Regions from separate parts of the Arthrobacter russicus genome, predicted to be linked through region 3. Evidence: riboswitches for the same ligand, from Rfam matches in the RefSeq annotation. Region 3 holds a riboswitch; each other region holds the start of a gene.
What was found. Region 3 has a riboswitch for thiamine pyrophosphate ahead of thiC (phosphomethylpyrimidine synthase ThiC). Riboswitches for the same ligand answer to the same signal wherever they lie in the genome.
Positions count from the first base shown of each region.

Region 1: it holds a riboswitch for thiamine pyrophosphate, as region 3 does, so the genes downstream of both, JOE69_RS11400 (ECF transporter S component) here and thiC (phosphomethylpyrimidine synthase ThiC) in region 3, are expected to answer to the same signal.
Region 2: it holds a riboswitch for thiamine pyrophosphate, as region 3 does, so the genes downstream of both, thiD (bifunctional hydroxymethylpyrimidine kinase/phosphomethylpyrimidine kinase) here and thiC (phosphomethylpyrimidine synthase ThiC) in region 3, are expected to answer to the same signal.

Region 1 covers NZ_JAVDQF010000001.1:2,446,675-2,450,030, forward strand. The annotation lists gene JOE69_RS11385 (CshA/CshB family fibrillar adhesin-related protein) at 1-468, shown strand, start outside; gene JOE69_RS11390 (hypothetical protein) at 481-951, shown strand; gene JOE69_RS11395 (DUF4235 domain-containing protein) at 961-1,221, shown strand; TPP riboswitch at 1,326-1,437, shown strand; gene JOE69_RS11400 (ECF transporter S component) at 1,479-2,141, shown strand; gene JOE69_RS11405 (ABC transporter ATP-binding protein) at 2,144-3,356, shown strand, end outside.
Region 2 covers NZ_JAVDQF010000001.1:367,751-371,106, forward strand. The annotation lists gene rpmA (50S ribosomal protein L27) at 1-108, opposite strand, end outside; gene rplU (50S ribosomal protein L21) at 147-455, opposite strand; gene thiD (bifunctional hydroxymethylpyrimidine kinase/phosphomethylpyrimidine kinase) at 726-2,240, opposite strand; TPP riboswitch at 2,228-2,328, opposite strand; gene JOE69_RS01720 (Rne/Rng family ribonuclease) at 2,446-3,356, opposite strand, start outside.
Region 3 covers NZ_JAVDQF010000001.1:496,440-499,795, forward strand. The annotation lists gene JOE69_RS02345 (hypothetical protein) at 1-375, opposite strand, end outside; gene JOE69_RS02350 (GNAT family N-acetyltransferase) at 455-964, opposite strand; TPP riboswitch at 1,019-1,129, shown strand; gene thiC (phosphomethylpyrimidine synthase ThiC) at 1,128-2,888, shown strand; gene JOE69_RS02360 (endonuclease domain-containing protein) at 3,007-3,356, shown strand, end outside.

The DNA of each region.
Region 1 (3,356 bases), 2.0 Mb from region 3:
GATGCCAACGGGAACGGCCGGAAAGACGCCGGGGACAGCATCGTCTACACGTTCACGGTGACCAATACCGGGAACACCACGCTGTTCGGCATCGTGGTCCAGGACGAGAAACTGGCTGCTGCCGGAATCTCGGTCGACTGCCCGGTCAGCCAGTTGGCTCCGGGACAGTCCACGACCTGTACTTCGGCGCCGTACCAGGTGACTGCGGCCGACGTCGACGCCGGTGCGGTGTCGAACGTCGCCACGGCCAGGGTGAGCAGCGGCAGCAGCGGCGGGCAGAAGCTCACGTCGGATCCGGCCTCGGTGAAAACCGGACTGGACCCGAAACCGACTCCGCCCACACCGCCGGTGGAACCATTGCCGAATACCGGCGTCAGCAACCTCTGGATCATCGGGTTGGGAGCGTTGATCATCGTGATCGGTGCGATCCTGCTGTTCCTGGGAGCGCGCCGGCGCCGTAGGAACTGAACCAAGGGGAATATGAACAAGCACCGCAAACCGTCTCTGCTCATCGCCGCCGTGGCTGCGGCCGGTCTGGCCTTGGCCGGCTGCACGCCGTCGTCGGACGGGTCTTCTGACGGGTCCTCCTCGGCGCTCGCCCCGGCGCCGAGCACGCAAGCCAGCCAAGGCGTGATCTCGCCGGTGCTGCCGCCGGTGCCGGAGCTGGACGGGGCGCAGGGCATCCGCTCCAGCATCACTTTGGACCAATGCGGGATGGCAGCGGGCCCGGTGACAGCCGCCGGCCAAGCGACCAATGGCGCCGGCTCGGCGACCGACATCGTGATCGCGGTGGATTGGGCCACGGCCAGTTCGGACGTGGTGGCGCGCGGCGTCGCCGTGCTCAAAGCGGTGGCTCCCGGGGCCACCGTGCCGTGGAGCGTCAAAGCCCAACTGGATTACCAGGGCGCCGTGAATTGCATCCCCAACGCGCAGGCCGGAAAGCTCAAGTAGGCTAGGGACATGAATCTGATCTTCAAGCTTCTGGCCGCCGGAATCAGCTTCGGCGCGGGGTTCGCCGCCAACAAGGTCGTGGACACGGTGTGGACCAAAACCACCGGAAACCCTCCGCCCAAAGACGGCGAGAACCTGGAGCACAGCCTCCGCTCGGCGTTGATTTTCGCGGTGGTTTCCGCGACCGTGGCCGCGATCATCCAAACCCTGACCGGGCGCGGGGCGCAGCGGGCCATCGCCAGATTCAACCAGTCCCGCGACCTGACCTGAACGCCTCCCACCGGGCGGCCAGATCTGCAGGCCAAATCGGCTTTATAAGCTGCAGAGCTGGCCACTCAACGTTGGGTGCGACGCGGGTGTAAACTTGCACAGCAATCAAACGACAGGGGAGCGCCGCCGCAAGGCGGGCGCTGAGAGTGCGGATAGCCGCAGACCCTCGAACCTGATCCGGTTAGTACCGGCGAAGGGAGTCGAGTGCTCTTCGGCGTGTCACCGTACACGCCGCCCCTCCTGAAAAGGAGGACAGTATGGCGAACGAGCAATCCGGGGCGGCCAATACCGCAAACAATTCCGCCGGTCCGCAGTCTTCTGCGCAGAAATCCCTTGCCCAGCGCAGCCGTTGGCGAGTGGTGGACATCGTGGTTGCGGCGGTGCTGGGCGTCGCCGTCGGAGTGGTCTTCTGGGCCTGGTCGGCGCTCTACGGCCCGGTTTCGATCGCCTTCGCGGCGTTCCCGCCGCTGGGCGGGCTCTACGGCGGCGGTTGGCTGATCGCGGGCGTGATCGGCGGGCTGGTGATTCGCAAACCGGGCGCCGCATTGTTCTGCGAACTGATCGCGGCCGCCGTCGAAGGCGTTCTGGGCACGCATTTCGGCATGACTGTGCTGCTTTCCGGACTGGTCCAAGGACTCGGCGCCGAGTTCGGCTTCGCGCTGTTTCGCTACCGCCGGTTCAATCTGCCGCCGGCTCTGCTCGCCGGGGCTCTGGCCGGCGCGGCGATGGGCCTCAACGACAACCTGATTTCCAATGTGGCGTGGGAGTTCAGCTGGAAAGTCCTCTACTTCGGCTTTGCCGTGGTCTCCGGCATGGTCATCGCCGGCCTGGTTTCCTGGCTGATCACCCGGGGGCTGGCCCGCACCGGCGCGTTGGCCAATCTGGCGTCGCGGCGGGCCGCCGGCGAACCAGCGTTCTGAGTATGCCGAAGCGCCCGTCCGCACGGACGGCTGCCTCGGTGGCCCCGCTGGGGCTCCGGGCCGAAGGGTGGGGCTGGCAGCACGCCGACCGGTCGCAGCCGGCGGTGCGCGGCCTTGACTTGCAGATCGACCCCGGCGAGCGGGTTTTGCTGCTCGGACCCTCCGGTGCCGGGAAGTCCACTTTCCTGCATGCTGCTGCGGGGCTGCTCGGCGACGAACTGGATGCCGAAGAGTTCGGATCCTTGCTGCTGGACGGCGCGGCGCCGGCCCGGCAGCGGGGTCGGGTGGGGCTCATGCAGCAGGACCCGGATGCCCAGGTGGTGCTGTCCCGGATCGGCGACGATGTGGCATTCGGGGCAGAAAACCTGGCGGTTCCCCGCGAGCTGATCTGGCCGCGGGTGCGGGCCGCGCTGGATGCGGTGGGCCTGGAACTGCCCTTGGACCAGGCCACGGGGAAGCTCTCCGGCGGTCAGAAGCAACGATTGGGCCTGGCCGGTCTGCTCGCGATGCAGCCCGGTCTGTTGCTGTTGGACGAGCCGACGGCGAATCTCGATCCGGCCGGTGTGCTCGACGTGCGCGATGCGGTGCTCCGCTCGGTGGAACGCAGCGGAGCCACTTTGGTCGTGGTCGAACACCGGGTCGCCGTGTGGTTGGAAGTCGTCGACCGCATCGTGGTGCTGGGCGGTCCGGGGCAAGGCGTGCTGTTCGACGGCGCGCCGGAAAAAATCCTGGACGACCGGTTCCAGGCGCGTGCCTCACTGCGTGCGGCGGGAGTCTGGTTGCCCGGCGAAGTGCCGGCCACCCGGCCGGTGCAGGATACCCAGTCCGGCCCTCCGGCCGAAGCCCTGATGCAAGCGGCCGGCCTCGCGGTGTCCCGGCAGGGTGCTACCGCATCGCGGCGCGGCCGACGCCGCGGGAAGGCCAGCCGGGCCGTCGCGCCGGCCGCGGCGCAGATCGACCTGGCGATCCACGCCGGTCAGTCCTTGACGATCACCGGCCGCAACGGATCTGGGAAATCCACCCTTGCCCTGACCCTGGGCGGACTGCTGTCCCCGGCCGCAGGGACGTTGCAGGCCGGGCCCGGTCTGGCCGCTGGCGCCGGGCCGGACCCGATCGACTGGAGCGGCGCCGAACTGATCGAACGGATCGGCACGGTCTTCCAAGAGCCGGAGCACCAATTCGTCACCGGGACGGTGGCCGAGGAACTGGCTTTCG
Region 2 (3,356 bases), 130 kb from region 3:
GATTTCGCCGGCCTTGACGACCTGGCCGCCGAAGCGCTTCACGCCCAAGTACTGAGCGTTGGAATCGCGACCGTTGCGAGTGGAACTCGCGCCCTTTTTATGTGCCATTTTCCTTGACCTGCCTTAATTCTTCGATGCCGTCGGGGTTACGCGATGGAGGTGACTTTGACCTTGGTCAGCGACTGGCGGTGGCCCTGGCGCTTCTTGTAACCGGTCTTGTTCTTGAACTTCTGGATGACGATCTTCGGACCACGGAGGTCTTCGAGGATTTCAGCCTTGACCTTGATCTTGGCCAGGTCCTTGGCATCGGAGGTGATTTTCTCACCATCGACCAGGAGCACGGCAGGCAACTCAATGGTGCTGCCGACTCCACCGGGGACGCGGTTCAGGGTCACGAAGTCTCCGACGGAAACCTTCTCTTGGCGGCCGCCTGCGCGGACAATCGCGTACACCACTGGGTAACTCACTTCTCTCGACGTTTAAAAACTAAAGTTTGCGTGCGGATACTGTTCACGGATGTTCCCAGGATCTGCTTGTGCCACTCGCCGAGGGAATCTGAGCATCTTCGCGGTGATGTTCACTGCGAAAGACGCGACCCAATAACGGCGTATGCACCGACAGTCCAGAATACGCCATAGGACGTTCACACCGCAAATGCACGGCTCCTGGCCGACGGAATAGTCCCCGGCCCGAGTGGCTTGCACGGCTAACCGTGCCTGTCCATACTACCGGCCGCTTCCGGCCTGACCAAGCGCGGCGCGCGGCGCGTCGAAGAATTCCAGCTCGTACTCGCTCGCGGCCTGGAACGCCTGCCACATCAGCTCGCGTTCTGCGCCGTCGACCCGGGCCGCGGCCATGGCCGCGAATTCGATCGCCTGTTCGGTCGCAGCGGCGAAATCCTCATCGGCATAGGTGTCCAGCCAGGCCCCGTAAGGATGCGGGTCGATCAGGCTGCGCGAGGCCGCCAACTCTTTGCCGACCCAGGAATACAGCCAGTAGCAAGGCAGCACAGCCGCAACCAGGACCGCATAGCTGCTGCCACTGGCTGCCAACAAATGGTCCACGTACTTTTTCGTGACCGGGCCCTCCAACGGCGAGGCGGGGTGCTTTTGCAACCAGGTGCGGTGCAACTCGGCCTCGACGTCCAGGCAATTCGCCGCGCCGCGCGCCCAGAACGCCTGTTGCCGTTCGTCGGGAGCCAAGGCACTGGCCCTGGCCAGTGCCCGGGAATAGCCGTTCAGATAGCGGGCGTCCTGCGCCAGATAGTAGGAGAATTCCGGCTCCGGAAGCGTCCCGGCAGCGAGTCCCCGGATGAAGGGCAACTCCAGGATGCCGGCCCGGATCGGTTCGATCCGGCGCCACCAGTCGTCGGTCACCGGCTCCGGGTGCCAACGGTGGAAGTGGTGCACCGGCCCGAGCCCGCTGCCAACGCGCAGCTCCGCGCCCCGGGCCACCGCCGTATGCAACCAGTCTTTTGCCTCGGCCAAACTCTGCCCCCAATCGCCGTTGCGCGCCTGGCAGGTGGCGATCGCCGCGGAAAACGAGCAGCCGGTGCCGTGCGTGTTGGTGGTCTGCAGCCTGGGCAGCTCGACCACCACCGGCTGCTCCCCCGGCACCAGCAGTGCGTCCCGTGCCGGCCCGGCGCTCAGGTGACCGCCCTTGAGCAGCACCCGGGTCTGCTGGGCATCCGCCAATTGCTGCGCCATGCGCACGGCCGCAGCCCAGTCACCCGGCTCCGCTTCGCGCATCAGCACGCCGAGTTCCGGAAGATTCGGCGTCACCAGATCCGCCAAGTGGACCAGCTCGCGCAAAGCGTCCTCGGCCTCGGCGTCGAGCAGCCGGTCCCCGCTGGAGGCGACCATCACCGGGTCCAGCACGATGACCGGCGGGCGGTGTTCGCGCAACCAATCGCGGACCACGCCGATCACCTGGGAATCAGCCAGCATGCCGATCTTCACCGCATCCAGTTCGATGTCATCGCTGATCGCCTGCAATTGACTGCGCAGGAACCCCGCCGGCGGCACGTGCACGGCACGGACTCCGTGTGTGTTTTGCGCAGTCAAAGCGGTGACCGCGGCCATGCCGTAGCCGCCGAGCGCCGAAATGCTCTTCAGATCCGCTTGGATTCCGGCACCGCCGGAAGGGTCCGAACCGGCGATCGACAAGATTCGCGGAATCGCGGTGGCAACCGGTGAATCCGTTGCGGTACGGGTGGGCAATGCGGCAGCAGAAACAACCATGACATCCCTCCGCCGGAATTAACCGGACAGGTTCAACGGGTATCTGATCTCAGCCGGCCCTGCTGGCCTGGCACCCCGTGTCAGCTACTCAGCCTACCGGTTTCGGAGAGCAAGATGGCTTCGGGTTAGCAAGAAAACCTGCTCTCCTGCTAACCCGAAGCCATCTTCTATCGCGTGCGGCTCCGCAAAGCGGCCCGCCGCAGAACTAGAGCTCCGAAGCCGGTACCCCGACGCCGAGGATCATCGGCTCAGCCGCGGCAGGCTTCTTTTCCGCCGCGCGCTTCGCCGAGGCAGGCGGAGCCGAGATCGCTCCGCCGTGCGGTTCGCTCTCGATCGACTGAATCTCATTGCTGCCCGCCGCGCCCTGGGCCCGACCCGCGGCCCGATGCCGTCGCGGACGACGGCCACCCGAAGTTTTCGGCTCGGATTCGATTGCTTCCCGCTCCGGTTGCTCGGCCGGCTGCTGGGGCTTCAGGTGATCGAACACATCGGCCAAGCCGTCCAAGGTGAGGTCCGGCTTCCGGGGCGCCTCATCCAGGTGACCACGCGGAATTTCCACGGTCTCGCCGCCGATGGTCAGCACCGCGGCCGGGTCGTGCGCAGGCTCTGCGGCGTCGTCCGGTTGCTCGTGGTGAGCAGCTTGGGCGGCCGCCGCGATATTGGCCAGCGCAGCCCGCGCAGCCGAGGCTTTGGCTTCGCGTTCCGCCTCGCTGAGTTCCTCGACCACGGCCTCCGGCTCAGCCTGGGCTTGCTGCCGGTTCCGATTGCGCTTGCGTTCGCCCCGGCTGGGCCGTTGGTTCTCGGCCCGCGGACTGTGCTGTTCCGCAGCGATCGCATGGGTCGCCCGACGGTGTTCGACCGGTTCGTCATGGGTGACCACGCCGCGGCCGGCACAGGCTTCGCACTGCTCGCCGAATACTTCGAGCAAACCGGTGCCCATCCGTTTTCGGGTCATTTGGATCAGGCCGAGCGAGGTCACCTCGGCGACCTGGTGTTTGGTCCGGTCCCGGCCCAAACACTCGACCAAGCGGCGCAGCACCAAATCGCGGTTCGACTCGAGCACCATGTCGATGAAGTCGATCACGATGATGCCGCCGATGTCGCGCAGACGCAGCT
Region 3 (3,356 bases):
CTGGCCCGCCATCGATGCGATGCTGCGCAAAAGGGGCTCGGCGACGGCCGGCGTGGTGGCGAATTCTTCGGTTGCCGCCCATGCCGCGGCGAGTTCGGAAACTTCTTCCTGGTCTTCCAGCGTCGGCAATTCGGCGAGGACCTCGGCCAAGGCATCCGGAAGCACCATCAGATGGTCCAGGTCGACGTCGACCATGCCGAGCGCAGTCTCGGTGCCCGTGGCGTGCACCGTCTTGACCGCCAATTCGCCCAGTACTTCCAGATCGAGATCGGTTGCTTCGCCCAGGTCGAGCAACTGCTTGGGCTTCGGCCCGCCGTCGCGTGCGTAGCGGCTGGCTTCGTGGTGGGTTGCGATGAACAACTGGTTAGTGGACATGGCATGGCCTTCCGCCGGTGGTCCGGGGCTCTGGGTTCGGGCCCCTGTTGAGTCAAGACTAGCCGGACTTCGCAGCGGTTCAAGCACGCCGGGCGGGCTGTTCGGAAAGCAATTCCGCGGCCATCGCCACCCGCGCGCCGAGCGCGTCCAGCCCCAGCGCCTGCTCGTGCTCGCGCAGTTGCCGCAACCCGGGCGTACCCGGCTCGACGACGCGGAACCCGCATCTCGCGTAAAACGGCGCATTGAACGGCACATCGCGAAAGGTGCACAAGGTCATCCGGCGGTAGCCTGCGGTCCGCGCCCAGTTCTTGGCCGTCTCGATCAACGCTCTGCCGATCCCCTGCCCCGCGGCTTCCGGCAGCACCGAGATCTGCTCCAGATGCGCCTGCCCGTCGACCTCGTCCAGTTTGGCCAGGCCCAATAGCTGGCCCGACCGTTCCGCGAGCAGCACGTGCAATCCGGCGCGGTATTCTTCCGCACTGCTCGCCGCAGGCAGCCTTGACAGGCCCATCACCGAGTCCGCTGCGCTCTCGATCCCCGGCAGCTGCGGGTAGTCTGCCTCCTCGGCAGTCCGGATACTAAATTCCATGGCTGGATCCTATCCCCCGGATCGGCCACCGCCGAGCCGGATCTGCTAACCTCGGATCATCCACACGGGTGCCCTTGGCAAAGGGCTGAGATCAGGCCGATACCGCCTGCGACCGTTCGAACCTGTCCGGGTCATTCCGGCGAAGGAAGTAGGAAACACCATCATGTCTGCTGCCCAGATTCACGATTCCGGCAACAATCACCCAGCCCATTCGCTCGGCTTCCTCGAAGCCGGCGAGCTGCGCGTCCCGGTCACCCGGATAGCTTTGGACGATTCGCCGGAGGGGCCCAATCCGGACTTCGTGACTTATCGCACCGCAGGACCTGGCAGCGATCCGGTGCGCGGTCTGCCGCCGCTGCGCGCTGAGTGGGTTGCCGCCCGCGGCGACGTGGAAACCTATCCGGGCCGGCGTCGCGACTTGTCCGACGACGGCCGCTCAGCGGTCCGGCGCGGTGCGGCTTCAGCGGAATGGCAGGGCGCCAAGCCGGAACCTCGGCGTGCCCTGCCCGGCCGGCGGGTGACCCAAATGCATTACGCACGCGCCGGCGTCGTGACCAAGGAAATGCAGTTCGTCGCGCTGCGCGAGGGCTGCGAGGTGGAACTGGTGCGCTCCGAAGTCGCGGCCGGCCGGGCAATCATCCCGAACAACATCAATCACCCGGAATCGGAGCCGATGATCATCGGCAAGGCATTTTTGGTGAAGATCAATGCCAATATCGGCAACTCCGCCGTGACCTCGTCGATTGCTGAGGAAGTCGACAAAATGCAGTGGGCCACCCGCTGGGGCGCGGACACCGTGATGGACCTTTCCACCGGCGATGACATTCACACCACGCGCGAGTGGATCATCCGCAACTCCCCCGTGCCGATCGGCACCGTGCCGATCTACCAGGCGCTGGAGAAGGTCAACGGTGATGCCTCCGCGCTGACCTGGGAAATCTTCCGGGACACCGTGATTGAGCAGTGCGAGCAGGGCGTGGATTACATGACGATTCACGCCGGGGTATTGCTGCGTTATGTACCGCTCACCGCGAATCGGGTGACCGGGATTGTTTCGCGCGGTGGCTCGATTATGGCCGGCTGGTGCTTGGCGCATCATCAGGAAAACTTCCTCTACACGCACTATGACGAGCTGTGCGAGATCTTCGCCCAGTACGACGTCGCCTTCTCCTTGGGCGACGGGCTGCGGCCGGGTGCCACCGCGGATGCGAACGACGCCGCACAGTTCGCGGAGCTAGATACTTTGGCCGAGCTGACCGCCCGGGCCTGGGAATTCGACGTGCAGGTGATGGTGGAAGGCCCCGGGCACATTCCGTTCCATCTGGTCCGGGAGAATGTAGAACGCCAGCAAGAGCTGTGCAAAGGTGCGCCGTTCTACACGCTCGGCCCACTGGTGACCGACATCGCGCCGGGCTATGACCACATCACCTCGGCGATCGGCGCGACCGAAATCGCCCGCTACGGCACCGCTATGCTCTGCTACGTCACGCCGAAGGAACACTTGGGCCTGCCGAACAAGGACGATGTGAAGACCGGTGTGATCACCTACAAGATCGCGGCGCACGCGGCGGACTTGGCCAAGGGGCATCCGGGCGCACATCTGCGCGACGACGCCTTGTCCAAGGCGCGATTCGAGTTCCGCTGGAAGGACCAATTCTCGCTTTCGCTGGACCCGGCGACGGCGGAGGCCTTCCACGACGAGACCTTGCCCGCCGAACCGGCGAAGACCGCGCACTTCTGCTCCATGTGCGGGCCGAAGTTCTGCTCGATGCGGATTTCCCAAGATATCCGGGCCGAGTTCGGCGGCGCTACGGAACAGGCGACGCTGGTGGCATCGATCGAGGAGATGCAGGCCGGATTGCGGGCCAAGTCCGAGGAGTTTGTCGCCGCCGGCAAGGAGATCTACTCGGAAGCCCAACCCTAACCAGGATTCCGGTCTTGACCTGACTTGGGCGCAGTTGAGCCGGGTGCTTATCCACAGAACCCCGCTCAACTGCGCCCAAGTCGAAGAAAACGTCAGTGTTGCGCTCCAACCTGGAGCGATGAGACGCAGGCTGCTTCCGGAAAATCTTCCACTACCCGCCTTCACTCTGGCACAAGCTAGAAATCTGGGCGTCCCCCGGTCCCGCTCCACCGCTCAGGACTTGGAGATCCCCAGCCGGGGTCTTCGAGTACTCAAAACCGCCGAGCCGGATCTGCCCGCCCTGGTCCGCAGTCTTCTGGCCTTGGCCCCTGGCTGCTTCGCGAGTCACCTCACGGCTGCGAAACTTTGGCGGGTCCCGCTGCCGTTTTGGGCTGAGAATCGCACCGAGGTCGACGTCGCCCGCAGACGTCCTGCTGCTGCGCCTCGCCGCAAGGGCGTCAACGGCCACCGGCTACGAATCACTCGGGA